DNA from 2 places in the Oerskovia sp. NPDC057915 genome. Region 2 is predicted to be linked to the other one. Evidence: riboswitches for the same ligand, from Rfam matches in the RefSeq annotation. Region 2 holds a riboswitch; the other holds the start of a gene.

Region 1 (14,854 bases), on a different contig from region 2:
ATGGCCTGGGAGCTGGACTGTCCCGAACGGACGGGGACGAGGTCGAGGACGGAGAGGCGCGGCGAGGTAGTCATCGCCAGGTGCAACCCCGGGATACGGCCGGGGTATTCCTGGCCCCGTCGTGTCGCTGGGTGCGGGGTGGTCGTCGCCGATCGCTCGGTCCGACGACAGCCACCCCGCACCCAGCGGTGCCGGTGACGGCCTAGCGTGCGGCGAGCGCCTGCTCGACGTCCTCGATCAGGTCGAGCGGGTCCTCGAGGCCGATCGACAGGCGCACGGTCGTCTCCGCGATCCCGACGGCGGCACGCCCCTCAGGGCCCAGCTTGCGGTGCGTCGTGGTCGCCGGGTGCGTGACGAGCGACTTGGCGTCGCCCAGGTTGTTCGAGATGTCCACGACCCGCAGGGCGTCGAGGAACTGGAACGTGCGCTTCTTGAGGAGCTCGGGGTCGGTGTGCGGGTCGTCGGCGCCGGGCACGTCGAGGTTGAACGTCACGACCGTCCCGCCGCCGCTCTGCTGGGCCTTGGCGAGCTCGACCTGCGGGTGCGAGGCCAGGAACGGGTAGCGCACGGCCGTGATGCCGGGCAGGTCCTCGAGGGCCGTCGCGACCTGGAACGCCGCGGCGTTCTGCGCCTTGACACGCACGGACAGCGTCTCGAGCCCCTTGACCAGGACCCACGCGTTGAACGCGCTGAGCGAGGGACCGGTGTTGCGGATGAAGGTCTGGACGGGGCCCTTGACGTACTCCTCGGAGCCCAGGATCGCGCCGCCCAGCACGCGGCCCTGGCCGTCGATGTGCTTCGTCGCCGAGTACACGACGACGTCCGCCCCGAGCTCGAGCGGCTTCTGCAGCACGGGGGTCGCGAACACGTTGTCGAGCACGACGACGGCGCCTGCGGCGTGCGCGAGGTCGCTCACGCGGCGGACGTCGATCACGTCCTGCATGGGGTTGGACGGGGTCTCGAAGAAGACGACGTCCGCGGGGGTCGACAGCGCCTCCTCCCACTGCGAGAGGACGTGCCCGTCGACGTAGTCGGTGCGCACGCCCCACTTGGCGAAGATCTCGTCGAAGATCACGAGCGACGAGCCGAACAGGGCTCGGGCCGCGACGATGCGCGAGCCCGAACCGACCAGGGCCGCGAGGGACGTGAACACCGCGGACATGCCCGACGCCGTCGCGTAGCAGGCCTCTGCGCCCTCGATGAGGCGCAGCCGCTCCTCGAACGTGTGCACGGTCGGGTTGCCGTAGCGCGAGTAGATGAAGCGGTCGACCTCGCCCGTGAACGCCGCCTCGGCCTCGGCTGCGCTCCCGTACACGTAACCCTGCGTGAGGAAGAGCGCCTCGCTCGTCTCCTCGAAGCTCGTGCGGGCGTGGCCGCCGCGTACCGCGAGCGTGTCGGGGCGGACCGAGCGGGGGAGCGGGCCGCGACCCGAGCCGCCGGGGATGCCGGCGGGGATGCGCAGCACGCCGTCCCCGGTCGCGGCGCTCACGACTGCGTCCAAGGGAGCCCGGCTGCGCGCCAGCCGTCGGACCCGCGGTGGCCACCGCCGTCGAGCGCTCCCTCGAAGCCCTCGAGAACGTTGTACGCGGGACCCAGGCCCGCGGCTGTCGCGGCCCGGGCCGCGCCGATCGAGCGGGCTCCCGAGCGGCACAGGAAGACGACCGGGACCTCGGGGGTCAGCCCGGCCGCGGTGAGGTCGGTGACGAACGCCGGGTTGGGGCGGCCCGCGACGTCGACCCACTGGGTCAGGACGGGCTCACGGCCGGTCGACGACAGGTCGGGGACACCCACGAAGCGCCACTCGGCGTCGGTACGGACGTCCACGAGGACGGCGCTCGGGTCGCTCTGCAGAAGGGCCCAGGCCTGCTGGGGCGTGATGTCGCCGGCGTAGCCGTCGGCGGGCCGGGCGTCGGGGACCGGGGCAGCGGTCGCGCGGTCGGGGGCACTCATGGTGATCCTCCATCGGTCGTGGCGGTAGCACCCTCGCCCGTCACCGGGGGGTTGCTGCGGCGTCATCGTGCCAAGTCACTCAGCCGCTCTGGATGGTTGCGTCGGATCGTACGCCACCGTGACCACGGAAAAGAACAGGTGTCTCGCAGGGTGGTCGGGCTAGGTTCCTGCGCATGAGCCACCTCCCGACACCGGACCGCGAGACGCCGGACCAGACCGAGGAGCCCCTGGTCGGCGGGAACTCGACGACCGTAGTGCGCAGCGGCGACACCGTCCGCCGGACCGCGGGGCCCTGGACGCCGACGGTCCAGGCGCTCCTGCGGCACCTGCGGGCGCAGGGCGTCACCGAGGTGCCCGAACCGCTGGGTGTCGACGACCAGGGTCGCGAGGTCCTGTCCTTCCTCGCCGGCGACGTCGCGAACTACCCGCTGCCCCTGTGGGTCTGGGACGAGTCGGTGCTCCGGGGCGCGGGCGCGCTCCTGCGGCGCGTGCACGACGCGAGCGTCGGGTTCCTCGCGGCCACGGCCACGGCCACGGCCCCCGAGAGCTCTGCCGGTGCCGCCCCCTCGGCCCTGATGTGGCAGACCCCGCCGCACGAGCCCGCCGAGGTCGTGTGCCACAACGACGTCGCCCCGTACAACCTGGTCTTCCGCGACGGCGCGGTGGCCGGGCTCATCGACTTCGACACCGCGAGCCCGGGCCCCCGGATCTGGGACCTGGCCTACCTCGGCTACCGGCTCGCGCCTCTCGTGGCGGACGCCTCGGACGCGGACGGGGCCGACGCCGTCGGGCGGCTGAACCGGCTGGCGCGGCTCGACGCCCTGGTCTCCGCGTACGGGATGCCGTACTCGCGCCGCGAGGTCCTGACGGTCATGGTCGCGCGGCTCGACGAGCTCGCTGCCTTCACCGACGAGCGGGCGTCCGCGACGGGACGGGCAGACTTCCGGGAGCACGCGGCCATGTACCGGGCCGACGCGCGGAGGGCCAGGGCGCTCGCGGACTCGTCCTCCGACTCGCCGGTCCAGCCCGTCCGACAGACCGCCCTGACCACCATCCGAGACGCGGTGCCCACCGGTTGACACGCTCCGCGCGCCTCGACCATCCTGGACACCAGGTCATGAGTGCCAGCGCAAAACCCCGGTTTGCTGGCCGGCAACCCTCCTCCGCGGTGGGGTGCCCCGGGTGACGACCAGGTCCCTCTCTATCTGGAGGGGGGCAAGCGCGGAGGGGCCGGCACGGCGTACTCCGACGACCACTGGAGGACGTGCCATGAGCGCACACGCAGTCATCGAAGCACCCACCTCGTGTGCCGTGCTGCCCGTCGTGGGCAGCGACACCCTGGTCCCCCTCGTCGACGGGCGCAGCGTCCCGTACGCGAACCTCGACGTCGCGGCCTCGGCCCCGGCGCTCCAGGTCGTGGCCGACCGGGTCAACGAGGTCCTGCCGCTGTACGCGAGCGTGCACCGCGGCGCGGGCTACCTGTCGCAGGTGTCGACGGCCCTCTACGAGGCCGCCCGCCAGACCATCGGCTCGTTCGTCGGCGCGCGCGAGGACGACGTCACGATCGTCACGCGCAACACCACGGACTCCCTCAACCTCCTCGCGGGCTGCGTCCCGGCCCAGGCGGACGGGTCGCCGGGCCGCGTGCTCGTCCTCGACGTCGAGCACCACGCGAACCTCCTGCCCTGGCAGCGCACGGGCGGCGCGACGGTCCTCGTCGGTGGCGCGACGGTCGCCGAGACCCTGTCGGGCCTGCGCACCGAGCTCGCCCGCTTCCCGTACGCGCTCGTCGCGGTCACGGGCGCCTCGAACGTCACGGGCGAGTCGCTGCCGCTCGCCGAGGTCGTGGCCGCGGCGCACGACGCCGGGGCCCGCGTCCTGCTCGACGGTGCCCAGCTCGTCCCGCACCGGGGCGTCTCGCTCGCCGCGAGCGACGTGGACTACGTCGCGTTCTCGGGGCACAAGACGTACGCGCCGTTCGGCGCGGGCGCTCTCGTGGGTCGCCGCGACTGGCTCGACACCGGCACGCCCTACCTCGCCGGTGGTGGCGCGGTGCGCAACGTGACCCTCGACGGCACCTCGTGGCAGAGCGCCCCGGCGCGGCACGAGGCCGGGTCGCCCAACGTGATCGGCGCGGTCGCGCTGGCCTCCGCGTGCGACGCGCTCGCGGCTCTCGAGCCGGGTGCGCTCGTCGCGCACGAGACCGAGCTGCGGGCCCGCCTCGTCGAAGGCCTGGAGGCGATCGACGGCGTGCGCGTCGTGCGGGCCTGGGCCGACGCGGTCGACCCGGTGGGCGTCGTGACGTTCTCGGTCGACGGCTCCGACGCAGGGCTCGTCGCGGCCTACCTGTCGGCCGAGCACGGCATCGGCGTGCGTGACGGCCGCTTCTGCGCGCACCCGCTCCTGGCCCGGCTGGGTTTCCCGGCCGGGGCGATCCGGGCGTCGATCGGGGTCGGCACCACGGGTGAGGAGATCGAGCGCCTGCTCACCGCGCTGCGCACCTGGGTGACCGAGGGGGCCAAGACCCGCTACGAGGTCGTGGACGGCTGCTGGGTGGTGAGCGACGACCCTCGCCCGCTCCTGCAGGTCGCGGGCCTCTCGGGACTCTTCGCGACGGCCGCTGCGGGCTACATCACGGCCGCCGTGGGCTGCGGGCCGGCCCCCGCCTGAGGGGCCCTCTGACCTGCGAAGACGTTGCCTGGACCGCAACGTTCACCGGGGCGTCACCCGGTCGTTCACGAACGACCGCTCCGTGGTCTTGGCGGCGACGCCTGCGTGTGTTCTGATTTGCGCTGTGCAGCACGATGTCCACCTTGAAGGCCACGGGTTCCGCCTCGAACCCCTGGCTGTCGCGCACGCCGGTGCGCTGGCCCAGATCGTCGATCCGTCGATGTGGGCAGGCATGAGTACGACCCTCCCCGAGGGGGAGGTCGGGATGGTGAACTTCATCGAGGACACCCGCGCCACCCGCGCGCTGACGGCCTTCGCCGTCGTCGACGCGGGCTCGGGTCTCGTGGTGGGGAGCACCGCTTTCCGTGACCTGTCGCTCGACGACAGGCGCGTGGAGATCGGGCGGACCTTCTACGCCCGTTCCACGTGGGGGAGCCTCGTCAACCCCGTCTCGAAATGGTTGCTGCTCCGACATGCGTTCGAGTCGTGGGACGTGCACCGCGTGGGATTCCGGGTGGACGCGCGCAACGCTCGCTCGCTCGCCGCGATGCGTCGCCTCGGCGCGTACGAGGAGGGCGTCATGCGTGGTCATCGCACGGCTCCTGACGGGACCCGGGCCGACTCGGTGTGCTTCTCGATCCTGGCGCACGAGTGGGCGGGCGTCGAGCTCGGCCTGCTCGACCGGATCGCGAGCCCGCGCATCGTGCCCGTGCTCGGACCGGTCGGGCTGACCGACGCCGGGGAGCCCGACGCCGGGGCGCCCGGTCCCGGGGTCCCCGTGGGGCCGCCGGTGCTCACGGTGGTGCCGCCCGTCGGCGAGGAGTCGTTCGGGGGAGATGCGCACGGCATCCTCGCCGTGCCTGACCTCGCTGCGGTCCCCGACCTGCCCCCGGTCATCGCACTCTGACCTTCTCGTCCACCCTGTCCACAGCACCGCCCCGGGACCCGCAAGGGTCCCGGGGCGGTCTTCGTCGGGGCGTCAGTCCTTCTTGAAGGCGTCCTTGACGTCGTCGCCGGCCTGCTTCACGTTGGCCTTCGCCTGGTCGGCGTGCCCCTCGGCCTCGAGGCGCTCGTTCCCGGTGAGCTTCCCGGCACCTTCCTTGATCTTGCCCTCGGCCTCTTCGGCACCGTGCTTGATCTTGTCTCCCAGTCCCATGGGGTTCCTCCCTCGGTGGTGGTGGCTGCTTCCTGACGACCGTAGGCAGGGGACCGGGGCACTCGCATCTCGGGTGACGGGCGTTCCACGAGACCTTCACAAGTGGTCGGGCAGGATGCCCGTATGGAGAACGACGTCGTCCTGGAAGGGTTCGGGCTGCGCCTCGAGCCGCTCGCCGAGGAGCATGCGCCCGCCCTGGCGGGTCTCGTCGACGACGCGATGTGGGCCGGGATGTCGACCCCCGTGCCGCGCAGCGCGGCAGACGTGGTCGCCCTCGTGCGCGATGCGGTGGCGACGCCCGGACGGTTGGCGTGGGCCGTCGTCGGGCAGGGGAGTCCCGGGCCCGACGGCGCCGCGGAGGTCCGAGGGAGCACGTCGCTCTACGAGTGGTCGCCTGCGCAGCGGCGCGTCGAGCTCGGGTGGACGTACTACGGCCGGCCGTGGTGGGGCGGCGTGACCAACCCGGCGTGCAAGCTCCTCGTGCTGCGGCACGCGTTCGAGGTGCTCGACGTCGAGCGCGTGGCGCTGCGGGCCGACGCGCGCAACACCCGCTCGATCGCGGCGATCCGGCGCCTCGGTGCGGTGCCGGAGGGCGTGCTGCGCAGCCACCGGGTCGCGCCCGACGGGTCGCGCGGGGACTCGGCCTACTTCTCGATCCTCGCGGACGAGTGGCCGGGGGTCCGCGACGGGCTGCTGGACCGTCTGCTGCGCCCGGGGCCGGCGCGACGATGACGACGACGGGCCGGCCAGGGACGCCCCTGTGGCCTCTTCGCCCGATCCTCCTTAGGTTGGAAGGATGCCTCCGCGGACCTGCGACGGGCTGACCGACCGCTGGAGGGCTGTTGACGACCGAGGACGCACGACCGGCAGGCCCCACGGTCGACCCGGACGACCGAGCCTTCTTCGGGCACCCCCGAGGGCTCTCGACCCTGTTCGGCCTCGAGGTCTGGGAGCGGTTCTCCTTCCTCGGGATGCAGGCGATCCTCGTCCTGTTCTTCACCGCGTCGGTCGCGGAGGACGGGCTCGGCATGGACGCGGGCCCCGCAGCCTCGATCGCCGCCGGCTACGGGACCATGGTCTACCTGGTCTCGGTCGGCGGAGGGTGGATCGCGGACCGTGTCCTCGGGTCGTACCGAGCGGTCCTGTGGGGCGGCATCCTCATCGCGTGCGGGCACTACACCATGGCGATCCCGGCCGAGCTCTCGACGTGGCTCGGGCTGGTCCTCATCAGCCTGGGTACGGGCCTGCTCAAGCCCAACGTGTCGACGCTCGTGGGCAAGCTCTACTCGACCACCGACGAGCGGCGCGACGCGGGCTTCGCGCTCTACTACATGGGCATCAACGTGGGCGCGTTCTTCGGCCCCCTGGTCACGGGGTGGCTCGGCGCCGACGTCGGGTGGCACTGGGGCTTCTCGGCCGCCGCGATCGGCATGACCGCGGGAGTGGTCCAGTACGTCGTGGGCCGCAGGCACGTCCCCGGGCACGGACGCGGCCCCGAGGCGCCCCTGCCGCCGGCCGTGATGCGCCGGACCCTGTGGATCCTGGGTGGGGTCGCGGCCGGGGTGGTGGTCCTCGCCGTCGGGCTGGCGCTCGTGGGGCGGCTCAGCATCGCGGGTGTCGTCGACGCGCTGACCGTGGTCGCGATGGCCGCGCCGATCGTCTACTTCACGGTGATGTTCCGCAGCCCGCGCGTGACGGGGGAGGAGCGCGGCCGGCTGCGGCCGTTCCTGGTGCTGTGGTTCGCGTCGGTCGCGTTCAACTTCGTGCTCTTTCAGGCGTACAGCGTCCTGATCCTGCTGGCCGACCAGCACGTCGAGCGCACGATCTTCGGGTGGGAGGCCCCCGCTGCGTGGTTCAGCTCGTTCCTCGGTGGCGTCGAGGTGCTCGTCGCGCCCGTGGTCGCGGCCCTGTGGACGTGGCTCGGACCGCGGCAGCCGCACGCGTCCAAGAAGATCGCGATCGGCGCGCTCCTCGGCGGGCTGTCCTACCTGATCCTCGTGCCCGCGGTGACCGGGCAGAGCGGCGACTGGAAGATCGCCGTGTGGTGGCTCCTGGCCTCGCTCCTGCTGCTGGGCCTCGGCGACGTCCTGCTCCAGACGACGGGCCTGTCCGCGACGACCAAGCTCGCCCCGGCGGCGTTCTCGAGCCAGTCGATGGCCGTGTGGTTCCTGTCGATCGCGCTCGCGAACGGCATCCAGGCGCAGACCGTCCGGTTCTACGGCGAGATCCCCGACGGCCTCTACTTCACGCTCAACGGGGCCGTGGCCGTGCTCGTCGCGGTCGTCGTCCTGGTCCTGTCGCCCTGGATGAAGCGGACCATGCACCCCGTGCACTGACACGCGAGACCGGAACCACCGGCACGACCGGGACCACCCGCACCACCCGCACCACCCAGCACCGGAGGAACCACCATGCGGTACGTGACCGAGCTCCCGTTCGAGACGACGGTCGAGGACCACTGGATACCCCTCGCCGACGGGACGCGCCTCGCGGCGCGCGTGTGGCGACCTGTCGACCCCACGCCCGTCCCCGCGGTCCTGGAGTACCTGCCCTACCGCCTGTCCGACTGGACCGCCCCGCGCGACGCGCAGCGCCACCCGTACTACGCGGGCCACGGGTACGGGTCGGTGCGTGTCGACATCCGCGGCAGCGGGAACTCCGACGGCCACCAGGACGACGAGTACTCGCCGACCGAGCTGGCCGACGGCGTCGCGGTCGTCGAGTGGCTCGCGGCGCAGGAGTGGTGCAGCGGCAGGGTCGGGATGTTCGGGATCTCGTGGGGAGGGTTCAACGCCCTCCAGGTCGCGGCCCTCGCACCCGAGGCGCTCCGGGCGATCGTCACGGTGTGCTCGACCGACGACCGCTACGACAACGACGTCCACTACACGGGCGGGTCGGTCCTCGCGGTCGACATGCACGCCTGGGCCGCGACCATGCTCGCGTTCTGCTCCCGGCCCCCGGACCCGGCCGTCGTGGGCGACCGGTGGAAGGAGCAGTGGCTCGACCGGCTCGAGCACACCCAGCCGTTCGTCCACACCTGGCTCGACCACCAGACGCGCGACGACTACTGGCGCCACGGCAGCGTGATCGAGGACTACTCGGCGATCAAGGCCGCGGTGCTCGCGGTCGGCGGGTGGAACGACCCGTACCGCGACACGGTCCTGCGGCTCGTGGCCGCGGGCGACACGACGGCGGACGGAGACCGCTCCCTGGGCGGTCCGGTCCGCGGCATCGTCGGTCCGTGGTCGCACCAGTACCCCGACCGCGGCCTGCCACCCGGACCGTCGATCGGCTTCCTCCAGGAGACGCTGCGCTGGTGGGACCAGTTCCTCAAGGACGAGGACACGGGAGCCCTCGACGAACCGGCGCTGCGTGCGTGGGTCACCGATTCGGTGCCGCCCGCCACGGTCTACGACGAGCTGCCCGGACGCTGGGTCGGGGAGGAGCGGTGGCCGTCACCGCACGTCCGGCCGACGGTCCTCCCGCTCGCCGGAGCGCCGGGTGGACCGGACGACACCGACGACGCGGCGGCCGCCACCGTGCTGCGCACGACCGCGCCGCTCGTCACGCACCTGCCCGCCCGCCCGAGCCCGGCGGGCGGCCGGCAGACCGCCCCGGCGGACGTGCCGCCGTCGTGCCTCGTGGACTCTCCCCAGCACACCGGGATCGACGCGGGACGCTTCTTCCCGTTCGGCAACGACGCGGACCTGCCGCCCGACCAGCGCGAGGAGGACGGGCGGTCCGTGTGCTTCGACTCGGCCCCGCTCACGCAGCGACTCGAGATCCTGGGCCGGGCCCGCGTCCGTCTGCGCCTGTCGTGCGCGGGCGACAAGGGCCAGGTCGTGGCGCGCCTGTGCGACGTGGGGCCGGACGGCTCCTCGACGCTCGTGACGCGTGGCGTGCTCAACCTGTCGGCCCGTGAGGGGCGCGACCTCGTCGTGCCCTGGGAACCCGGCGCGACGCACGACGTGACGTTCGAGCTCAGCGGAACCGGGTACGCGCTCGCGCCCGGGCACCGGCTCCGGCTCGCGGTCTCCTCCGCGTACTGGCCGTGGGTGTGGCCGCAGCCGGGCGGGGCGGCGCTCGCGGTCGCGCCCGCGGGCAGCTCGCTCGAGCTCCCGCTGCACGACGGCGCGGCTCCTGGTGGCCACCCGGTCGTCACCTTCGGGGAGCCCGAGCAGGCGCCCCCGCTGGGCGTCGTCTACCCGGAGACCGCGGACCAGCGACCCGAGCGGCGCGTCGTGCGCGACGTCGCACCCGACGAGTGGCTCCTGGAGGTCGACCCGCGCTACGGCGGGACCCGCATCTACCCCGACGGTCTGGAGTTCACCGAGGACGCGCTCGAGCGGTACTGGATCGGGCGTGACCCGCTGAGCGCGCGTACGCGCTCGGACTGGAGCGTGCGGCTGCGTCGGCCTGGTGCCACGCCGGCCGACCTCGCGTGGGACGCGAGCATCGTGACGCGCTCGGAGATCACGTGCGACGCCGAGCACTTCCACACCGACGACGAGGTCGTGGCGCGCGACGGCCAGGACGTGGTGTTCGAACGCCGGTGGCGGCGCAGCATCCGGCGCACCGCGGGGTGACCGTCCTGCCGAGTAGCGAGCAGATGCCCCTGATCTGACCCGATCAGGGGCATCTGCTCACTTCTCGGCAGCCGCTGCGGCTCCCGCACGAGCGCTCAGCGCGGCGTGACCGTCCCGCTGAAGTGGCGCCTGCCGCTCTTCCCGTTCCAGCCCACGTACGTGAACCCCGCGTCCCGACCCGGGTGCGCTCCGGCGTCGGGCTCGCGGGTGATCGCCACCTGGACCGTGCCGGGGATCAGGACCGGCTTCTCGAACTCGACCGTCCAGTCGTACGCGTCGCCGCGTGCGGCGCCGACCTCGGCCAGCGCTCGGGCGGCCGTGTACATGCCGTGCGCGATGGTCCGCGGGAAGCCGAACGCCTTGGCGCCCAGGACCGAGGTGTGGATCGGGTTGCGGTCGCCGGAGATCGCGCCGTACGCGCGACCGATCCCGCCGCCGAGCTCCCAGCGCGCCGTCGGCAGCGGCGGCACGAAGTCCTCGCGGGGCCCGTCGTCGGTCCGCGGGGCGGTCGACCCCTCCGACGACGGCAGCCGGAACCCCTTGGCCAGGTACGTCGAGGCGCCCCGGTACGCGAGCTCGCCGTCCGTGCTCACCTCGGTCACGAGGTCCACCTGGACCCCGCGCCGGTGAGCGCGCAGGTTCTCGGCGGTCGCGCGCACCTCGAGCACGTGGCCGACCCGCACGGGCCGGTGCACCGAGACCGCGTTCGACACGTGCACCAGGCCCAGCAGCGGCAGCGGGAAGTCGCCGCGGACCATGAGCGCGGTCGCGAGCGGGAACGCGAGCACGTGCAGGTACCCCGCGGGCAGGGTGTCGTCGACGCGCTCGCCGATCAGCCGCTGGTACGCGGTCAGGTGCTCGGTCACGCCCGCGGTCGGGACGTCGGCGACGCGGTAGACGACGTCCGGCAGGACGACGTCGCGCGGCCCGGGCAGGACGCGTCCCACGGGGGAGCGCGTCACGGCGATCCGGCCCGACGACGCCACGCCCTTCGCGTAGAGGCCGCCGAGCCCCGGCAGCGAGGGCAGCGTGACGAGACGCGGGTTGCGGTGCTCGGGGGTCTCCTGCGCGGCGGCCGTCACGCGCCCACCAGGCTCTGGCCGCACACGCGCAGCACCTGGCCGTTGACGCCCGCCGCGGCGGGGGAGGCGAGGAACGAGATCGCCTCGGCGACGTCGATCGGCTGCCCGCCCTGCTGGAGCGAGGACACGCGACGGGCCATCTCACGCTGGACGAGCGGGATCGAGGCCGTCATGTCGGTCTCGATGAACCCGGGCGCGACCGCGTTGGCCGAGCCGCCGAGCGGGGCCAGGAGGCGGGCGGTCGCCCGCGTGTGCCCGATGACCCCGGCCTTGGAGGCGCCGTAGTTCGTCTGCCCACGGTTGCCCGCGATGCCGCTCGTCGAGGCGAGCGAGACGATGTGCGGGGCCTCCGAGAATCCGTTCGCACCCAGCAGGTACTCGTTGATCCGCAGCTGGGAGAGCAGGTTGACCGCGATCACGGCGTCCCACTTGTCGGGGGACATGTTGGCGAGCAGCTTGTCGCGCAGGATCCCGGCGTTGTGGACCAGGATGTGCAGGCCGCCGTGGCGTGTCCGGGCGTGCTCGAGGATGCGGGCTCCCGCGTCCTCGGCCGTCACGTCGAGCTGCAGGGCCGTGCCCTTGATCTCGTTGGCGACCTTCGCGAGGGACTCGCCCGCGGCGGGGACGTCGACCACGACGACCGTGGCGCCGTCGCGGGCGAGCGTGCGGGCGATGGCCGCGCCGATCCCGCGGGCCGCACCCGTCACGACCGCGACGCGCCCTGCGAGGGGTCGGTCCCAGTCGGTCGTGGCCTCGGTCGCGGCGGGGCCCACGTGCAGGAGCTGCCCGTCGACGAACGCCGAGCTCCCCGACAGGAAGAACCGCAGCGTGGCCAGGGCCGACGTCGAGTCCGGTGCGGCGCCGTCCGTGAGCTGGATGCCGTTGGCCGTCGCGCCCGCACGGAGCTCCTTGGCGAGCGAGCGCAGGAACCCGTCGACGCCCTGGCGGGTCGCCGCGAGGAGGGGTGTGTCGTCGTCGGCCGGTGCACGCGAGACGGTCACGACGCGGCCGCCCGGCGCGAGGCGGCGCAGGTTCGCGCCGAGCTCGAGCACGGGGGCGGAGAAGTCCGCCGGGCTGGTGGCGCCCGTCAGGACCACGACGACCGCCCCCCACCGGGTCTCCCCGTCGCCCGCGTTCTGCCGGACGTCGAGGTCCCACCCGAGCAGGGCCTGCGCGACGGCGTTCGTGTCCTTGGCCGAGCCGGGCTCGCCGATCACGAGCACCGGGCCGGGCACCAGCGGGTCGCCGGGACGGTAGCGGCGCAGCACGGCAGGGCGGGGCAGGCCGAGCTTCTTGGCGAGCGTCTTGGTGAAGCCGGAGTTCACGGCGGACAGGTACTTGTCGGTCATGGTGGGCTCCCTCAGCTCTCGGTGCTCTGTGCGGTCGTGGTGGCCGGGCTCGCGCTCTCGAGGATCGCGGCGAGGCCCAGGCCGCCCGCAGCGCAGATCGAGATGAGCACGCGGGCCGGGCGGCCCGTCTCGCGGGCCTTGTCGGCCACGAGCTTCGCGGCCGTCGCGACGATGCGCCCGCCGGTCGCGGCGAACGGGTGCCCTGCAGCGAGCGACGAGCCGTGGACGTTGAGGCGCGTCCGGTCGATCGACCCGAACGCGCCGTCGAGGCCGAGCTCGGTCCGGCAGTAGTCGTCGTCCTCCCACGCGGCCAGGGTCGTCAGGACGGTCGAGGCGAAGGCCTCGTGGATCTCGTAGAAGTCGAAGTCCTCGAGCGCCAGACCGTTGCGGGCCAGCAGGCGGGGAACTGCGTGCGCCGGCGCCATGAGCAACCCCTCGTGACCGTGGACGAAGTCGACCGCGGCGGACTCGGCGTCGACCACGCGGGCGAGGAGGGGCAGGTCGTGCTCTGCGGCCCACTCGCGGGAGCCGAGCAGGACGACGGACGCGCCGTCGGTCAGGGGCGTCGAGTTGCCGGCGGTCATCGTGGGCCCCGTCGGCAGGGCGTGCTCCGCGGCTCCGCCCGAGGTGCCGCGCGCCGCGGCCCCGTGCGTGGGCGCGCTCGGCGTGAGGTGCTTGCCGAAGACCGGCTTGAGCGACGCGAGCTTCTCGGCGGACGAGTCGGCGCGCATGTTCTGGTCCTGCGTGAGGCCGCGGAACGGGGTCACGAGGTCGTCGAAGAACCCGTCCTTCCACGCGGCGGCGAGGTTCAGGTGGCTGTTCAGGGCGACCTCGTCCTGCGCCTCGCGCGTGATGCCCCAGGCGGCGGTGGTGATCGCCTGGTGCTCACCCATCGACAGCCCCGTGCGAGGTTCTCCCGTGCTGGGCGTCGACGGTGCCAGGTCGCCCGGGCGCACGGCGGCGAACGCCTTGAGGCGTGCCCCGAGCGTCTTGGCGTGGCTGGCCTTGAGCAGCGCCTTGCGCAGCCCCTCGCTCACCGCGATCGGGGCGTCGGACACGGTGTCGGAGCCGCCCGCGACGCCCGACTCGATCTGCCCGAGGCGGATCTTGTTGGACACGGTCACGACGGCCTCGAGGCCCGTCGCGCACGCCTGCTGGAGGTCGAACGCGGGGGTCTGGGGCGAGAGCGACGACCCGAGGACGGACTCGCGGACCAGGTTGAAGTCGCGCGAGTGCTTGAGGACGGCACCGCCGACGACCTCGCCCAGGCGCTCGCCCTGGAGGCCGTAGCGGGCCACGAGCCCTTCGAGGGCCGCCGTGAACATGTCCTGGTTGCCGGCTCCCGTGTACTTGCCGCCCGCGCGGGCGAACGGGATGCGGTTGCCGCCCAGGACGTAGGCGTCGCGAGGGGCGGGCGTGCGCCCGGGCTGCTCGACGGGCTGCGCTTCCGGCCGCTCGTCGGTTCCGGGGGTGGTGGTCTGGGGTGTCTTCGGGGTGGCCACTTCGCCTGCTCTCTCTCGCGTCGTTGCTGAGGGTGGGGACCGCGGGCGCGATCCACGCGGTGTCCAAGACCCACAGTACCTGATACTCTCGGTACCGTGAGGTGGGTCACACCCCTCGCTCCCTGCGCCCCGGCGGTCCCCGCCTCGAGAGGGCGCCGCCCGGCCGGCCACTCGCGGACCGCCGGACGGACGACCAGGGACGACACCGACGTCGGGCACCACTGGAGGACTGCGTGATCAACGGCGACACGAACGGACGAGCCGGGAGACCCCGCACTGCCGTGCTCTCTCGCGACCCCGGACGCACCCCGCCCCCTGCCCCCGTGACCGACGGCCGCTCGACCCGCTGGGACGACCACCGCGCCATCCGTCGCGCCGAGCTCGTGCACGCGGCCCGCAAGGCCGTCCACAAGGGTGGCCCCGGGGTCTCCATGGACGAGATCGCGGCGGCCTCGGGCACGTCCAAGTCGATCATCTACCGCTACTTCGAGGACAAGACGGGGCTGCAGATCGCGATCGGCGCCTCGGTCGTCGGGCAGATGCACGACGCCCTGACCCA
Region 2 (14,854 bases):
CTCGTCCCGCTCGCGCTCGTCGGCGTCACCGTGCTCGCGGGCTGTGCCCAGGGTTCGGCGACCACGACCACGGGCGCGGACGGCAAGACGGTCGTCCGCTACATGAACTTCACCTCGAACGACGGGCACGAGAAGGACCTCGACACCATCGTCGCGGCCTACGAGAAGGAGAACCCGGACGTCGACGTCCAGGTCGAGACCATCCCCTACGCGGACTACTTCACCAAGCTGCAGACCGCGTTCGCCGGGAAGACCGTCGCCGACGTCGTGGACCTCAACTACGAGAACTTCGTGTCCTACGCCGAGTCGGGCGCCCTGGCGCCGCTCGAGGACGTGGACGCCGCTCCCTACAAGGACACGCTCCTGGAGTCCTTCACGCACGACGGCACCCAGTACGGGCTCCCGTCGTCGTACTCCAACGTCGTCCTGTACTACAACAAGGCGCTCTTCGACGCCGCCGGGCTCGAGCACCCCACGGCCGACTGGACGTGGGCGGACGAGCAGGCCGCGGCCACGGCACTCACCGACACCGCCGCCGGCGTGTACGGCGACTTCCAGCCCGTGACGTTCCACGAGTTCTACAAGGTGCTCGACCAGGCCGGGGGCCAGTTCTTCACCGAGGACGGCTCGGCGACGGCGTTCGACAGCCCCGAGGGCGTCAAGGCCGCGACCTGGCTCGTCACGAAGCCCGGGACGGTCATGCCCACCGAGGCCGACGGGTCGAGCACCCCCGACTTCGACAAGGACCTCTTCTCGGCCGGCAAGCTCGGCATGTGGCACTCGGGCATCTGGATGTTCGACGCCCTGTCCCAGGTCGAGGGTCTCGACTGGGACATCGTCGTCGAGCCCGGTGACGCCTCGAAGGCCTCGGCCCTGTTCACCAACGGGGTGGCCGTGACGGCCGCCTCGAAGGAGAAGGAGGCCGCCCAGGACTTCGCCGAGTTCCTCACGGTCTCGCCCACCGCGGTCGACACCCGGCTCGCGAGCTCGTGGGAGCTCCCGCCGATCGCCGACGAGGACGCCCTGTCCCCGTACCTCGAGCAGACGCCGCCCGCGAACCGCCAGGCCGTGATCGACGCGCTCGACACCGTCGCCCTCCCGCCCGTGCTCGCCGCGCAGCAGGAGATGCAGGACGCGATCAACGAGGAGCTGTCCAACGCGGCCGCAGGCCGCAAGACCGTCGAGCAGGCCCTCACCGACGCCGCCGCACGCGTCGACCAGCTCCTCGGCTGAGCCCGCTCGCACAGCACCCGTCCGGCAGGTCGTGGTGCGGGGTCCCGGACCACGCGACCACGCACCACGACCCGCCCACGCCGGACGTCCATCCCTAGCACCAGGACGAATTCCATGAGCCTCGCCCTCCCCACGACGACAGAAGACCTCGACCGCCTGCGTGACCTGGCGCGTATCTCCGCGGAGGTGATCGCACAGCACCAGGACACCGCCGGCGCCTACCCGGCCTCGCCCACGTTCAGCGCCTACCAGGGCTACGCCTGGTTCCGCGACGGGTCGTTCGTCGCCGAGGGGATGTCCCGCTACGGCGCCGTCGAGTCCGTCGACAGGTTCCACCGGTGGGCCGTCGGCGTCCTGACCTCGCGCGGCGCGCACGTCGCCGACCTGCTCGCGCGCGCCGACCGCGGCGAGCAGCTCCCCCTGACCGACCTGCTCCCCACGCGCTTCCGGCTCGACGGCGCAGACGGCCAGGACCCCTGGTGGGACTTCCAGACCGACGGCTACGGCATGTGGCTGTGGCAGCTCGTGACCCACGCGGAACGTCACGACCGCCCGCTCGACCCCTACCGCGAGGCCGTGGCCGTCGCGGTCGACTACCTGCTCGCGACGTGGGAGCTCCCCTGCTACGACTGGTGGGAGGAGCACGTCGAGGAGCGTCACCCGTCGACGCTGGCCCCGGTCCGCGCGGGCCTCCTGGCCGTCGCGGGCGCCCGGTGCGCCGACGGCTCCCCGCTGCTCGACGACGCCCGCTCGACCCGGGCGCGCGACGTCGCCGACGCGATCAGCGCGCTCGTCCAGGCCGACGGCATGACGTCGGGCCGCGCGAGCGACCCCGACGCGCCGCACCTCGCGAAGTGGTTCGGCTCGGACGCGGTCGACGCGTCGCTCGCCGCGTGCGTGGTCCCGTTCGGCCTCGTGGAGCCCGGCTCCCCGGTCGCCGAGGCCACGCTCGACGCCGTCGCACGCGACCTCGACGTCGACGGCGGCGTGCACCGCTTCCGCGCGGACGTGTTCTACGGCGGTGGCCAGTGGCTGCTGCTGTCCGCGCTCCTGGGCTGGAACCACGCCCGCGCGGGCCGGACCGACGAGGCGTGGCGCCACCTGCGGTGGATCGCCTCGGAGGCCGGACCCGACGGTCTGATGCCCGAGCAGGTCCCCGACCACCTGATGCACCCCGGCTCCCGCGACGAGTGGATCGAGCGCTGGGGTCCCGTGGCCCTGCCCCTGCTGTGGTCCCACGGCATGTACCTGATCCTGGCCGACGAGCTCGGCATCCTGACGACCGACCCGAACACGGAGCAGCACTCATGACCACCCTGATCCACCGTCCCGCCGGCATCGGCCACCCCTACGCCGCGTCGGCCGACCAGCGCCTGCCCGTGCACCCCGGGGTCGGGACCTCCGTGAGCCTCGGCGTCGTCGTCGAGGACGCCCCGACCGACGTCGCCGTCACGTGCGAGTGGGACGACGGCTCGCAGGTCACGACGTTCGCTGCCGCGCCCGGGTCCGTATCCCCCGCGGACGCGGCCGCTCTCGCGGGCGGCGACGGTCACCTCGCCGCGGCCCAGGCGGGCCAGCTCACGGCCGACGGCGCCTGGCACGCCACGAGCCCGGTGCTCGAGGCGGGCCGCCGCTACCGCTACCGCTTCTCGACGGCCGACGCGGCCACCGAGTGGTTCGAGGTCAGCGCGGGCACGTGGACCTCGACCGCCCCGGCCGGGGCGCGCGGGGTGACCGTGGGCGGCGTGCCCGCCGACCTGCACCCGCTCGTCGCCCCCGGCTCGGTCGAGTGGTGGACCGACGAGGACGGCGCACGTCGCGTGCGGTTCGCGTTCCGCCTCGACGCGTCCGAGCACGTGGTCGGGTTCGGCGAGCGGTTCGACGCCGTCGACCAGCGCGGCAGGAGCCTCGACGCCGTCGTGTTCGAGCAGTACAAGTCGCAGGGTGCGACGGGACGCACGTACATGCCGATGCCGTTCGCGCACGTCGTCGGCGGCTCCGGCTGGGGCTTCCACGTCCGCACGTCGCGTCGCACCTGGTACGACGTCGCCGCCTCCTCGCCCGACCTGCTCGTCGTCGAGGCCGCGCTGGGCGACGACGCCGCACTCGACGTCGGCGTCTACGAGGGCAGCCCCACGGCGGTCCTCAAGGCGTTCGGCGACGAGGTCGGCCGGGCCGAGGAGCTCCCGTCGTGGGTCCTGGGCCTGTGGGCGTCGGGCAACGAGTGGAACACCCAGCAGCTCGTCATGGACCAGATGGACGCGCACCGCGACCTCGACGTCCCCGTGAGCGTCGTCGTGATCGAGGCGTGGAGCGACGAGGAGGGCATCACGATCTTCCGCGACGCCCGGTACGCGATCAACCCCGACGGCGCCCCGCACGCAGCCGCCGACTTCACGTACCCGGCCGACGGCGCCTGGCCGGACCCGAAGGGCATGATCGACGAGCTCCACTCCCGGGGCATCAAGGTCGTCCTGTGGCAGATCCCCCTGCTCAAGACCGAGCACGACCTCGGCCCCGACGTCCCGCACGAGGCCCAGGTGCTCGCCGACGGACGCGCCATGGTCGCGGCCGGGCACGCGGTCCGCGAGGAGGACGGCAGCGCCTACCACAACCGCGGTTGGTGGTTCCCGCAGTCCCTCATGGCCGACCTGTCGACCCCCGAAGGCCGCGAGTGGTGGACCGCGCGCCGCCAGTACCTCGTGGGCGAGCTCGACGTCGACGGCTTCAAGACCGACGGCGGCGAGCACGCCTGGGGCGACGAGCTCCGGTACGCCGACGGGCGCCGGGGCGACGAGGGCAACAACCTGTACCCCGTGCACTACGCCCGCGCGTTCGGTGACCTGCTGCGCAGGAACGGCAAGGCTCCCGTGACGTTCTCCCGCGCCGGGTTCACCGGTTCGCAGGCCCACGGCCTGCACTGGGCGGGCGACGAGAACTCGACCTGGGAGGCGTTCCGCTGGTCCATGAACGCGGGCATCACGGCCTCGGCCTGCGGCATCGTCTACTGGGGCTGGGACCTCGCCGGGTTCTCGGGCCCCGTGCCCGGCTCCGAGCTCTACCTGCGCGGGGTCGCGGCCGCGACGTTCAGCCCCGTCATGCAGTACCACTCGGAGTTCAACCACCACCAGCGCCCCCTGCGGGACCGCACGCCGTGGTACGTCGCCGAGACCAACGACGACCCCGAGGTCGTGGACGTGTTCCGGGGCTTCGCGAAGGTCCGCGAGCGCCTCGTGCCCTACCTCGCCGAGCAGGCGCGGCACTCGATCGTCACGGGCGCTCCCCTCATGCGTGGGCTGTTCGTCGACCACGCGCACGACGAGAAGGTCTGGGAGCACGCCGACGAGTACCAGCTCGGCGAGGACCTGCTGGTCCACCCCGTGACCGAGGAGGGCGCGACCACCTGGACCACGTACCTCCCGGCGGGCGAGTGGGTCGACGCCTGGACGGGGCAGCCCGCCACGGGCGAGCCCAGCGGGGCCGGGGTGCTCGTGACGCGCGCCGTCCCGCGCGACGTCATCCCGGTGTACGTGCGCGCCTCCGCGTGGGAGGGGCTGGCGCCGGTCTTCGCGCGGTAGCCCGCGGGTCGGGTCGGCGGCTGAGGAGGCCGCCCGGGCCGACAGCACGGACGACGACGCCATGGAGGCGGCGAGCAGGGCCCCATCCGTCATGACGACGGGTGGGGCCCTTGTCGCGTCGTGGAGCAGCGCCCGCCCGACCGACGGAGAGACGAGGCAAGCCGCGCCGCACGGGCGAGGTCGGCCAGGACCCGACGACTGTCGACCGACAGGCGTACGTTGGAAGGGCGCCAGCAGGGACCGACGAAGCGACTCTGCGACCGCGTGGACGGCCGGTGGAACGGGACGCGAGACACCTCCGGACCCCTCCGTCTCACGCTTCGAGCGGATATTGGCTCAGATCATGGATTCCCCCTACGATCGTCAACACCATCCAGAGCGGTCGAGAGTCCTGGCTCGTTGACACCGCAGCAACCCCCCAACGGAAGCCTCCCGCGGGTACGGGTGCTACAGCCAGGTTCGATGGAGCGATTCATGACCGAGGCATCTTCCTGCGCACCCCCGCACCGCACCGGGGTCCCGCGCGCCATCCGCACGGCCGCCGTGGCCGTCACCAGCACGCCCCTCGTGGCGGTCGCGCGATGAGCATCGTCGACCTGGGGCACTTCGGTCACGAGGCACCGCGACCCACGGTGTCGTTCGAGCTCATGCCCCCGCGCCGACCCGACGCCGCACCCAGGTTCTGGGAGACGGCCCGCCGTCTGGTCGCGACGTCCCCCGACTTCGTGTCGGTCACGTACGGCGCGGCCGGCACGGACCGTGAGACCTCGCGCCGCGTCATCAGCCAGCTCCTGCACGGCACGCCCGTGCTGCCCATCGCGCACCTGACGTGCGTGGGCGCCTCGCGCGAGGACGTCGAGGACGTCATCACGGACTTCCTCGAGGCGGGCGTGCGCAGCTTCCTCGCACTGCGGGGCGACCCGCCGCGCGACCAGCCGGACTGGCGGCCCGCCGAGGACGGCGTGCGGTCGAGCACCGAGCTCGTGGCCCTGCTGCGCGAGGTCGAGGCCGCACGCTGCGCCGCGAGCCCGAGCGTCGCGCTGCGCGGGGCCGCCCGGCCGTTGACGATCGCGGTCGCGACGTTCCCCGACGGGAACCTCGCCGCGGGCACGAGCCGCACCCAGGAGGTCCGCCGGCTGTGGCAGAAGCAGCAGGCGGGCGCCGACTTCGCGATCACGCAGCTCTTTTACGAGGCCTCGTCGTACGTCGACTTCGTCGCCGAGGCGCGCGCCGCCGGCGTCACCATCCCGATCCTCGCGGGCCTGCTGCCCATGACGGACCCGGCCCGGCTCGCACGCGTCGAGGAGCTCACGGGCGTCCCGGCACCGCAGCGCGTCGTCGAGGCCCTCGAGGCCGAGCAGGACCCCGCCGCGCGCCACGCCCTGGGCATCCGTCACTCGGTCGAGCTCGCGCGCCAGGTCCTCGCGGCCGGCGCGCCCGGCCTCCACATCTACACGTTCAACAAGCACCAAGCCGCTCTAGACCTGCTCGAGGGAGTCAACCTCGGCGGTGGGGCAGCGGGGGACGCGAGCAGCGTCTCGTCCCGCACCCCCGACCTGGCCAGCGGGCCGTGGGTCTCCGGCACTCCCCTTCCCTCCGCCGAGCCTGCCCTGGGCAGCTCCTCGGTCTGACCAGTTCAGAGGTAATCACCATGAGTGCACCCACGTTCCCGTCCGGTTCCGTCCTCGGCTACCCCCGCATCGGCCCGCGCCGCGAGCTCAAGAAGGCCGTCGAGTCCTTCTGGGCCGGCAAGACCACCGCGGACGAGCTCGAGGCCACGGCCTCGGCGCTGCGCGTCGCGGCGGCCCGGCGTCTCGTCGACCTCGGTCTCGACGCCTCGTCGGGCGCCGTGCCCGGCTCGTTCTCCTACTACGACCAGGTGCTCGACGTCGTCGCTCTCCTCGGGGCGGTCCCGTCCCGTTTCGCGTCGCTCACCGACGCCGACGGCGCGCTGGACCTCGCGGGCTACTTCACGGTCGCGCGCGGCGCCGGTGAGGACGCCCCGCTCGAGATGACAAAGTGGTTCGACACGAACTACCACTACCTGGTCCCCGAGATCAGCGAGACCACGCCGTTCCGCTTCGCGGACGACCGCGTCGTGCGCCAGTTCGTCGAGGCCAGGGACGCGGGCGTCGTGACCCGGCCCGTCGTCGTCGGGCCCGTCACGTTCCTCGCGCTGTCCAAGGCCGCCGACGACAGCGCGCCCGGCTTCAGCCCGCTCTCGCGCCTCGCGGACGTCCTGCCCGTGTACGTCGAGCTGCTGCGCGCCCTGGCCGCGGCCGGAGCACCGTGGGTGCAGCTCGACGAGCCCGCGCTCGTCTCCGACTCGATCGACGTCCCGGCCGCCGAGGTCCACGCCGCGGTCACCGAGGCGTACCGCGTGCTCGCGACCGAGCTCGCGGTGGGCACCGAGCGCCCCGCGATCCTCGTCGGCGCACCGTTCGGCGGGCTGCAGGGAGAGCACGACGGCCTGGCTCTCCTCGCCGCGACCGACGTCGAGGCGATCTCGCTCGACCTCGTCAAGGGCGCCGTCCCCGCGGGCCCCGTCGCGGGTCTCGCGGGCAAGACCGTCGTCGCGGGCGTGATCGACGGCCACAACGTCTGGCGTGCCGACCTCGCAGCGAAGCTCGACCTGGTCGAGGGGTTGTCCGACCTGGGTGCGGGCTCCGTCGTCGTCGGCACCTCGACCTCGCTCCTGCACGTCCCGCACGACGTCGAGGACGAGGACTGGACGAACGGCTCGATCGACGCCCGTCTGCGCGACTGGCTCGCGTTCGCCGACCAGAAGGTCGGCGAGGTCGCGGTCCTCGCCCGGGCACTGACCGACGGGCGCGACGCGGTCGCCGACCAGCTCGAGGCGTCCCGCGCCGCGGTGGCCTCGCGCGCGGTGGCGAGCGGCGTCGTCGTGCCTGCGGTGCGTGAGCGCGCGGCGGCCCTCACCGAGGGCGACTTCTCGCGCGGCGACTATGCCGAGCGCGCGGCAGCCCAGCAGGCCAAGCTGAACCTCCCGCTGCTGCCGACCACGACCATCGGCTCGTTCCCGCAGACCCCGGAGATCCGCCGGGCGCGCGCTCTCAACGCCAAGGGCGAGCTGCCCGACGCGGACTACACGGCCGCGATGCAGGACGAGATCCGCCGCGTCGTCGAGCTCCAGGAGCAGATCGGCCTGGACGTCCTGGTGCACGGCGAGCCCGAGCGCAACGACATGGTCCAGTACTTCGCGGAGAACCTCGACGGGTTCGCGGTCACGGCCAACGGCTGGGTCCAGTCCTACGGCTCGCGCTGCGTGCGCCCGCCGATTCTGTGGGGCGACGTCACGCGTCCGGCCCCGATCACGGTCGACTGGTCGACGTTCACGGCGTCCCTCACCGAGAAGCCGGTCAAGGGCATGCTGACCGGTCCGGTCACGATCCTCGCGTGGTCGTTCGTGCGCGACGACCAGCCGCTGGGCGACACGGCCAACCAGGTGGGCCTGGCGCTGCGCGACGAGATCGCGGACCTCGAGGCGGCCGGGATCGGCATCATCCAGGTCGACGAGCCCGCGCTGCGCGAGCTCCTGCCGCTGCGCAAGGACGACCAGGCCGCGTACCTCGACTGGTCGGTGAGCTCGTTCCGCCTCGCGACCGCGGGCGTCGACGCCGAGACGCAGATCCACACGCACCTGTGCTACTCGGAGTTCGGCGAGGTCATCGGCGCGATCGACGGCCTTGACGCCGACGTGACCTCGGTCGAGGCCGCACGCTCGCGCATGGAGATCGTGCCCGAGCTGGCCGAGGCCGGCTACGCGCGCGGCATCGGCCCGGGCGTGTACGACATCCACTCCCCGCGCGTCCCCTCGACCGAGGAGGTCACCGAGCTCCTCGAGCTCGCCGTGAAGTCGATCGACTCGCGCCTCGTGTGGGTCAACCCCGACTGCGGCCTCAAGACGCGTCGCTACGAGGAGACCGTGGCCTCGCTCGAGAACCTCGTCTCGGCGACGAACGCGGTGCGCGCGCAGCTCGGCTGATCCACGCGACACCCCGGGGGGCGGTGGGCCCAGGCCCGCCGCCCCTCGGGCAGTTCTCCCCGTTCCTTGCGGGCGCCCGCTACCAGTAGCATCGGCGCGCACACCGTCGCTCCACCGTGGGGCGAGGAACCTGTCCCGATGGGGGAACCATGCACGCCACCGCACCGACCACGACCGACCTGCCGCTCTGGGTGGAAGGTCGCAAGAAGATGCGGCTGACGGCCATCGTCTCGCCCTTCCTGGCCGCGGTGCTGCTCACGGTCATCGCCCTCGTACGCTTCGGCGACGAGGAGAGCTTCGGGCTGTACCTGGTCATCGCACTCGTCGCGGTGCTCGCGATCATCCTCCCGTTCCTCGTCTACTGGGTGCGCGAGGCGAAGCCCGTCGCGGTCGACCTCGCGGCCCGCACGCTGCGCATCGGGGACGGCCCGGCGCGTCCGTTCGCGGACGTCGCGTACGCGTACACGCGGATCGAGCAGGGCTCCCTCACTCTGCGTTTCGGGTTCTCGGAGACCGAGCGCACCGCGATCCTGCGCAACCTCACGCAGGTCGTGAGCTTCCGCCTGCCCGAGGCCGACGCCCGCGCCCTCATGGAGGCCTTCGCGGGGTCGAGCCTCCCAGAGGAGAGCACGGCCACGAAGGCCTTCATGGCACAGAAGGTCCTGCTGGGGAAGGCCGACGCGATCGAGGTCGTCGCGGCGCTCGCACAGCTCCCCCGCATCGCCTGACTGCGTCCGCATCGTCCGAGGACGGCACGCTCGGGCAGTCGACGACGAGAGGGGCCCCGCACCATCGGTGCGGGGCCCCTCTCGTCGCGCGGCGGCCGTGCGGCCGGTCCGTGTCAGCGGTCGCGGCCCGCCATCGGGACGAAGCAGCCGAGCGTGACCATGAGGAGACCGGCGGAGAAGATCAGCGCGTGGTTCGACTCGACCGTGAAGGCCCACCCGAAGGCGACCATCCCGCCCACGAACAGGACCATCGCCACGAGGAAGCGGGCGACGGCCCCGGCTCGCTCGGTGGCTTCGTTGCTCTGCGTCGTCTGGCTGCTCATGCTCTTCGCTCCGTACTGGTCGTGGGGTCACGCGTGGTTCCCGCGTGCCGCGGGAGGGGCATTCCCGACGACGGCACGCACGCGAGGCGTCAGGCCGTCAGTCCAGGTAGTGCTCCACCGTACCGGCATCCCGGATCGCCGCGGCATCCGGGTCGCTGCCGAACTCCCGGGCGGCGTCGCGCTGGCGCAGCAGGTCCCAGCACTGGTCGAGCTCGGTCTCGATCGCGCGCAGACGCGTGTGCTCCTCCGACGCCGTGATCTCCCCGTCGGCGAGCTCGTCGCGCAGCCTGCGCTCCTCCGCCACCAGGTCGCCGATGTACTGCCGGATGCCTCGGTCCTCAGCCATCCCTCCACGGTACGGCCGGGCGCGTGGCCGCGCGATGCCACCTGTCCCGGGCCCTCGCAAGCGGAAACCCGCGAAAAGTGACGTGTCCGACGTTCGGCGCCTTTCGGCGTGCGAGCCGCCCGAGCCGGTGTCAAGGTAGGGACTCACCGGCCAATAAGGCACATACGGGACAAAAGGAGAATGACATGGGTTTCCTCGCATTCATCGTTCTGGGACTGCTCGCCGGACTCATCGCTCGCGCCATCCTCCCGGGCAAGCAGACCGGGTCGATCCTGATGACGATCCTCCTCGGGATCCTCGGCGCACTGCTCGGCGGCTGGCTCGGGAGCGTCCTGTTCTCGGCTCCGCTCGAGGAGTTCTTCTCGATCCAGACGTGGCTGCTCGCGATCGTCGGCTCCGTCATCGTGCTGGGCATCTACGGCGCGATCCGCGGCCGCAACGGTCGCACCGCCTGACCGCGCAGCTCACCCAGGCCGTCACCGCTCGTCGGTCGCGCCCCGTCCGGCCGCGGTGACCACCGAAGGGCCCGCCTCCTCGTCACGAGGAGGCGGGCCCTTCGTCGTACCCCTCGGGGCCCGTTCCGATGGTGCGAGGAGATCCTCGTGGAGGCGGCTGCCCCACCCGTAGATCTCACCCACCGCCTCGATGCCGCTGACACCGACGACCGCGCCCTCCTGCTCGTGCAGGACCACGAGCCCGTCGCTCTGCACGACCCGCGTGCCGGGATGCCCCGTGTACCCGACCCCGGAGATCATCCGTCCGTGGACCACGGCCATGTACGTGCTGCGAGGTCGGTACGGGCCCGGGTCCTCGCCACGGCCGAGGTCGTGCAGCACCGTCCGCGCGGCGTGCACCCCCTGCGCGGCACTGTCCTCCCAGTGGTCGATGCGCCACGTCCCGAGGTGGTCGTCGTGATGCACGGCGACCCCTCCCGCCGCGTACACGACCCCGTGACCAGTGGCGCGGAGCCTGTCGTCGACGACGACCCCGTCGCGCCAGGGAAGGGGCGCGGAGGGGGTGGTGCCGAGCGCGACGACGACGAGATCGACCTCGAGATCGCTCCCGTCGTCGAGAGTCACGACCGTCGCCTCCGGCGTCGCGAGGACGCGGTGGACGGTGCGGCCGAAGAACGTGGCCACCCGGGACTCGTGGTCGGCGGCGACACGCTCGGCGACCGGGCGGCCGAAGCCCGCCACGCCGGGGACGCGACTGCGGGCGACGAGGCTGACCCGGTGCCCCTGCGCCTGCAAAGTCGAGGCGGTCTCCGACGCGATCAGCCCGCCCCCGTAGATCGCGACCCGTGCCGCCTCCCCGCGCGCCGCGATCGCCTCCCGGAACCTCACGGCGTCGTCGAGCGAGTGCAGGGTGAGCAGGCGGCCCGCCCGCGCGGCCTGCTCCGCCCCCGCGACGTCGGGGTCGATGCCCCGCGGCCGGCCACCGGTCGCGACGAGGAGCGCGTCGTAGGCGATCGTGGCCCCCGAGGCCAGGTGGACCTCCCGCGTCGCGGGGTCGACCCGCTCGACGGTGTCGGCGACGAGCTCACCGTCCGGTCGGGGCAGACGGACCGTCTCGGGGGCGGCCTGACCGTAGGCGACGTTCTTGACGAGCATCCGCGAGTACGGGATCTCGTCGGTGCGTCCGACGACGGTCGTCCGGACGTCGCCCTGAGCGGCGAGGGTCCGGGCGGCGGCCGTGCCTGCTGATCCCGGTCCGAGGATCACGACGTGGCGTGCGGTCATGGGGTGAGTTCTCCAGGTGCGGGTGGGGTGTCGCGCGGGTGCGGGCGGGCGTGCGTGCGGGCGGGCGGGCAAGGTTCTGCGAGCCGCGACGGTCCGGGGACCGGCGGGAGACGAGCGGGGCCCGCGGTGCGTGGTGACGTCCCGCGGACCCCGCGTCCACGTCGCTACGCCATGTTGGCGGCGTACCTCGCGGGGTCCGAGTCGAAGGCCGGCCCGCATCCGGCGCAGCAGAACCAGTACCGCCGGCCCTCGTGGTCCCGGTACAGGCCGGTCGCCTCGGCCGCCTTCTTGCTGACGGGGCTGCCGACCATGACCGGGCAGGTGGTCATGTCGTCGCTCGCAGCGCCGAGCAGGTTCTCGGTGCCGTCGCCCGCTGCAGCGGGGCTGGACGCACCGGTGCTGCAACAGCTGGTCGCCTGAGGTTCGTTCGCCATCGTGAGTGGTTCCCTTCGTGATGCGGGTGGGTGGTTCGGGCTCGGGGACGTCATGACCTGGCGACGCTCCGGAACCCGCGCAGGCGCAGGCTGTTGCCCACGACGAAGACGCTCGACAGCGCCATCGCAGCCCCTGCGAGCATGGGGTTGAGCATTCCCAGTGCCGCGACGGGGATGGCCGCGACGTTGTAGGCGAAGGCCCAGAACAGGTTGGTCTTGATCGTTCCGAGCGTCTTGCGGGAGAGACGGATGGCGTCGACCGCGCTGCGCAGGTCGCCGCGTACCAGGGTGATGTCGGACGCCTCGATCGCGACGTCCGCACCCGTGCCCATGGCGAGCCCGAGGTCCGCCTGGGCGAGAGCGGGGGCGTCGTTGACGCCGTCGCCGATCATCGCGACGACCTTGCCCTCACGCTGGAGACGGGTGACGACGTCGACCTTGTCCTTCGGGAGGACCTCGGCGATGACCTCGTCGATACCCACCTCGGCGGCGATCTGCCGGGCGACCGCCGCGTTGTCCCCCGTGAGGAGCACGGGGGTCAGCCCGATCGCCTTGAGCTGCGCGATCGCCTCCGCGCTCGTGGGCTTGACCGTGTCGGCCACGACGAGGATGCCTCGCGCCCGACCGTCCCACCCCACGGCGACGACCGTCTTTCCCTCGGCCTCGGCTCGCGCCTTGGTGGCCGCCAGCGGGGGGCTCAGCTCCTGGGACCACTCGGCGAGGAGCGACTCGCGGCCTACCAGGACGGCGTGGCCGTCGACGACGCCCTGCACGCCCTTGCCCTCGATGTTCGCGAAGTCCTCGGCCGTGAGCAGCGCGCCGACCTCCTGCGTCGCCCCCTTGGCGATCGCCTGCGCGATCGGGTGCTCGGAGGCGTCCTCGAGCGCGCCGGCCAGGCGGAGCAGCTCGGCGCGATCGGTGCCGGGCTCGACGACCACGTCGACGAGCGTCATCTTGCCGGTCGTGACCGTGCCCGTCTTGTCGAGCACGACGGTGTCGATCCTGCGGGTCGACTCGAGCACCTCGGGGCCCTTGATGAGCACGCCCATCTGCGCGCCGCGGCCGGTGCCGACCAGGAGCGCGGTCGGCGTCGCGAGCCCCAGCGCGCAGGGGCAGGCGATCACGAGGACAGCGACCGCTGCGGTGAAGGCAGCGCTCACGGGGAACCCCGCGCCCAGCCAGCCCCCGAGGGCGGCGGCCGCGATCACGATCACGATCGGCACGAACACGCCCGAGATCCTGTCGGCGAGGCGCTGCACCTCGGCCTTGCCGGTCTGGGCGTCCTCGACGAGCCTGGCCATCTGCGCGAGCTGCGTGTCCGACCCGATGCGGGTCGCGCGGATCACGAGGCGCCCGCCCGCGTTCGTCGTGGCGCCGGTGACGGTGTCTCCCGCGGAGACCTCGACCGGCACGGACTCTCCCGTGAGCATCGACTCGTCAACGGCGGACGTCCCGGCGACGACGACGCCGTCCGTGGCGATCTTCTCGCCGGGACGGACGACGAACTCGTCACCGACCTGCAGGTCCTCGACGGGGATCTTGGTCTCGACGTCTCCGCGCAGGACCGAGACCTCCTTGGCCCCGAGCTCGAGCAGCGCGCGCAGCGCCGCACCGGCCTGCTTCTTGGAGCGCTTCTCGAAGTACCGGCCGGCGAGGATGAACATCGTGACGCCGGCACCCACCTCGAGGTAGATGTTCGCCGCGCCGTCGGAGGGCGCGAGCGCGAGCTCGAACGGGTGCGTCATGCCCGGGGCGCCCGCCGTGCCGAGGAACAGCGCGTACAGCGACCACAGGAACGCGGCGGACGTGCCCATGGAGATGAGCGTGTCCATCGTCGCGGTGCCGTGCTTGAGGTTCGCCCACGCGGCCTTGTGGAACGGCCACGCCGCCCACACGATGACGGGGGCGGCCAGCGCGAGCGAGGCCCACTGCCAGTAGGTGAACTGCCACGCGGGGACCATGGCCATCGCGATGACCGGCACGGTCAGGACGATCGCCCCGACGAGCCGGTTGCGCAGCGAGGTCAGCTCGGGGTCCTCGCCGTCGCCCGCGCCCGCGGACGCGCCGTCCTTCTTCGCACCCTTGGGCACGGGCAGCGCGGCGGTGTACCCGGTCTTCTCGACCTCCGCGATCAGCAGCGCCGGGTCGAACCCGTCCGGGACCGTCACCTTGGCCTTCTCGGTCGCGTAGTTCACGGTCGCGACCACGCCGTCGAGCTTGTTCAGCTTCTTCTCGATCCGCATCGCGCAGGAGGCGCAGGTCATGCCGCCGATCTCGAGCTCGACGCCTGTGATCACGCCCGGAGGCGCTGATGTGCTCATGTGCAGTTCCTTCTCTCGGCTGGTGGGAAAGGGCCCGACCTCTCGGTCAGTGCCCCTCCGGGTGCGATCCGTCGTCGGGGTCCGTGGGCTCCGAGGAGTCGGCGCCGGGGGCGGCGTCGAGCACGAGCTCGGCGGTGTGGACCTGG

The links. Region 2 has a riboswitch for S-adenosylmethionine ahead of ACFVQ3_RS18010 (methylenetetrahydrofolate reductase). Riboswitches for the same ligand answer to the same signal wherever they lie in the genome.
Region 1: it holds a riboswitch for S-adenosylmethionine, as region 2 does, so the genes downstream of both, ACFVQ3_RS04995 (aminotransferase class V-fold PLP-dependent enzyme) here and ACFVQ3_RS18010 (methylenetetrahydrofolate reductase) in region 2, are expected to answer to the same signal.

The regions. Positions count from the first base shown of each region.
Region 1 covers NZ_JBHVOS010000005.1:76,948-91,801, reverse strand. The annotation lists gene ACFVQ3_RS05015 (LLM class flavin-dependent oxidoreductase) at 1-74, opposite strand, end outside; gene ACFVQ3_RS05010 (O-succinylhomoserine sulfhydrylase) at 203-1,465, opposite strand; gene ACFVQ3_RS05005 (rhodanese-like domain-containing protein) at 1,486-1,950, opposite strand; SAM riboswitch class I at 1,957-2,049, opposite strand; gene ACFVQ3_RS05000 (phosphotransferase enzyme family protein) at 2,124-3,029, shown strand; SAM riboswitch class IV at 3,064-3,178, shown strand; gene ACFVQ3_RS04995 (aminotransferase class V-fold PLP-dependent enzyme) at 3,220-4,620, shown strand; gene ACFVQ3_RS04990 (GNAT family N-acetyltransferase) at 4,703-5,527, shown strand; gene ACFVQ3_RS04985 (CsbD family protein) at 5,600-5,776, opposite strand; gene ACFVQ3_RS04980 (GNAT family N-acetyltransferase) at 5,900-6,508, shown strand; gene ACFVQ3_RS04975 (peptide MFS transporter) at 6,619-8,112, shown strand; gene ACFVQ3_RS04970 (CocE/NonD family hydrolase) at 8,188-10,362, shown strand; gene ACFVQ3_RS04965 (MaoC/PaaZ C-terminal domain-containing protein) at 10,458-11,444, opposite strand; gene ACFVQ3_RS04960 (3-oxoacyl-ACP reductase) at 11,441-12,793, opposite strand; gene ACFVQ3_RS04955 (acetyl-CoA C-acyltransferase) at 12,805-14,295, opposite strand; gene ACFVQ3_RS04950 (TetR/AcrR family transcriptional regulator) at 14,619-14,854, shown strand, end outside.
Region 2 covers NZ_JBHVOS010000034.1:11,418-26,271, reverse strand. The annotation lists gene ACFVQ3_RS18025 (ABC transporter substrate-binding protein) at 1-1,233, shown strand, start outside; gene ACFVQ3_RS18020 (glycoside hydrolase family 15 protein) at 1,348-2,544, shown strand; gene ACFVQ3_RS18015 (TIM-barrel domain-containing protein) at 2,541-4,811, shown strand; SAM riboswitch class I at 5,178-5,280, shown strand; gene ACFVQ3_RS18010 (methylenetetrahydrofolate reductase) at 5,393-6,442, shown strand; gene metE (5-methyltetrahydropteroyltriglutamate--homocysteine S-methyltransferase) at 6,463-8,817, shown strand; gene ACFVQ3_RS18000 (hypothetical protein) at 8,967-9,545, shown strand; gene ACFVQ3_RS17995 (hypothetical protein) at 9,659-9,868, opposite strand; gene ACFVQ3_RS17990 (DUF2630 family protein) at 9,966-10,214, opposite strand; gene ACFVQ3_RS17985 (GlsB/YeaQ/YmgE family stress response membrane protein) at 10,400-10,669, shown strand; gene ACFVQ3_RS17980 (NAD(P)/FAD-dependent oxidoreductase) at 10,691-11,953, opposite strand; gene ACFVQ3_RS17975 (YHS domain-containing protein) at 12,118-12,387, opposite strand; gene ACFVQ3_RS17970 (heavy metal translocating P-type ATPase) at 12,438-14,708, opposite strand; gene ACFVQ3_RS17965 (heavy-metal-associated domain-containing protein) at 14,755-14,854, opposite strand, start outside.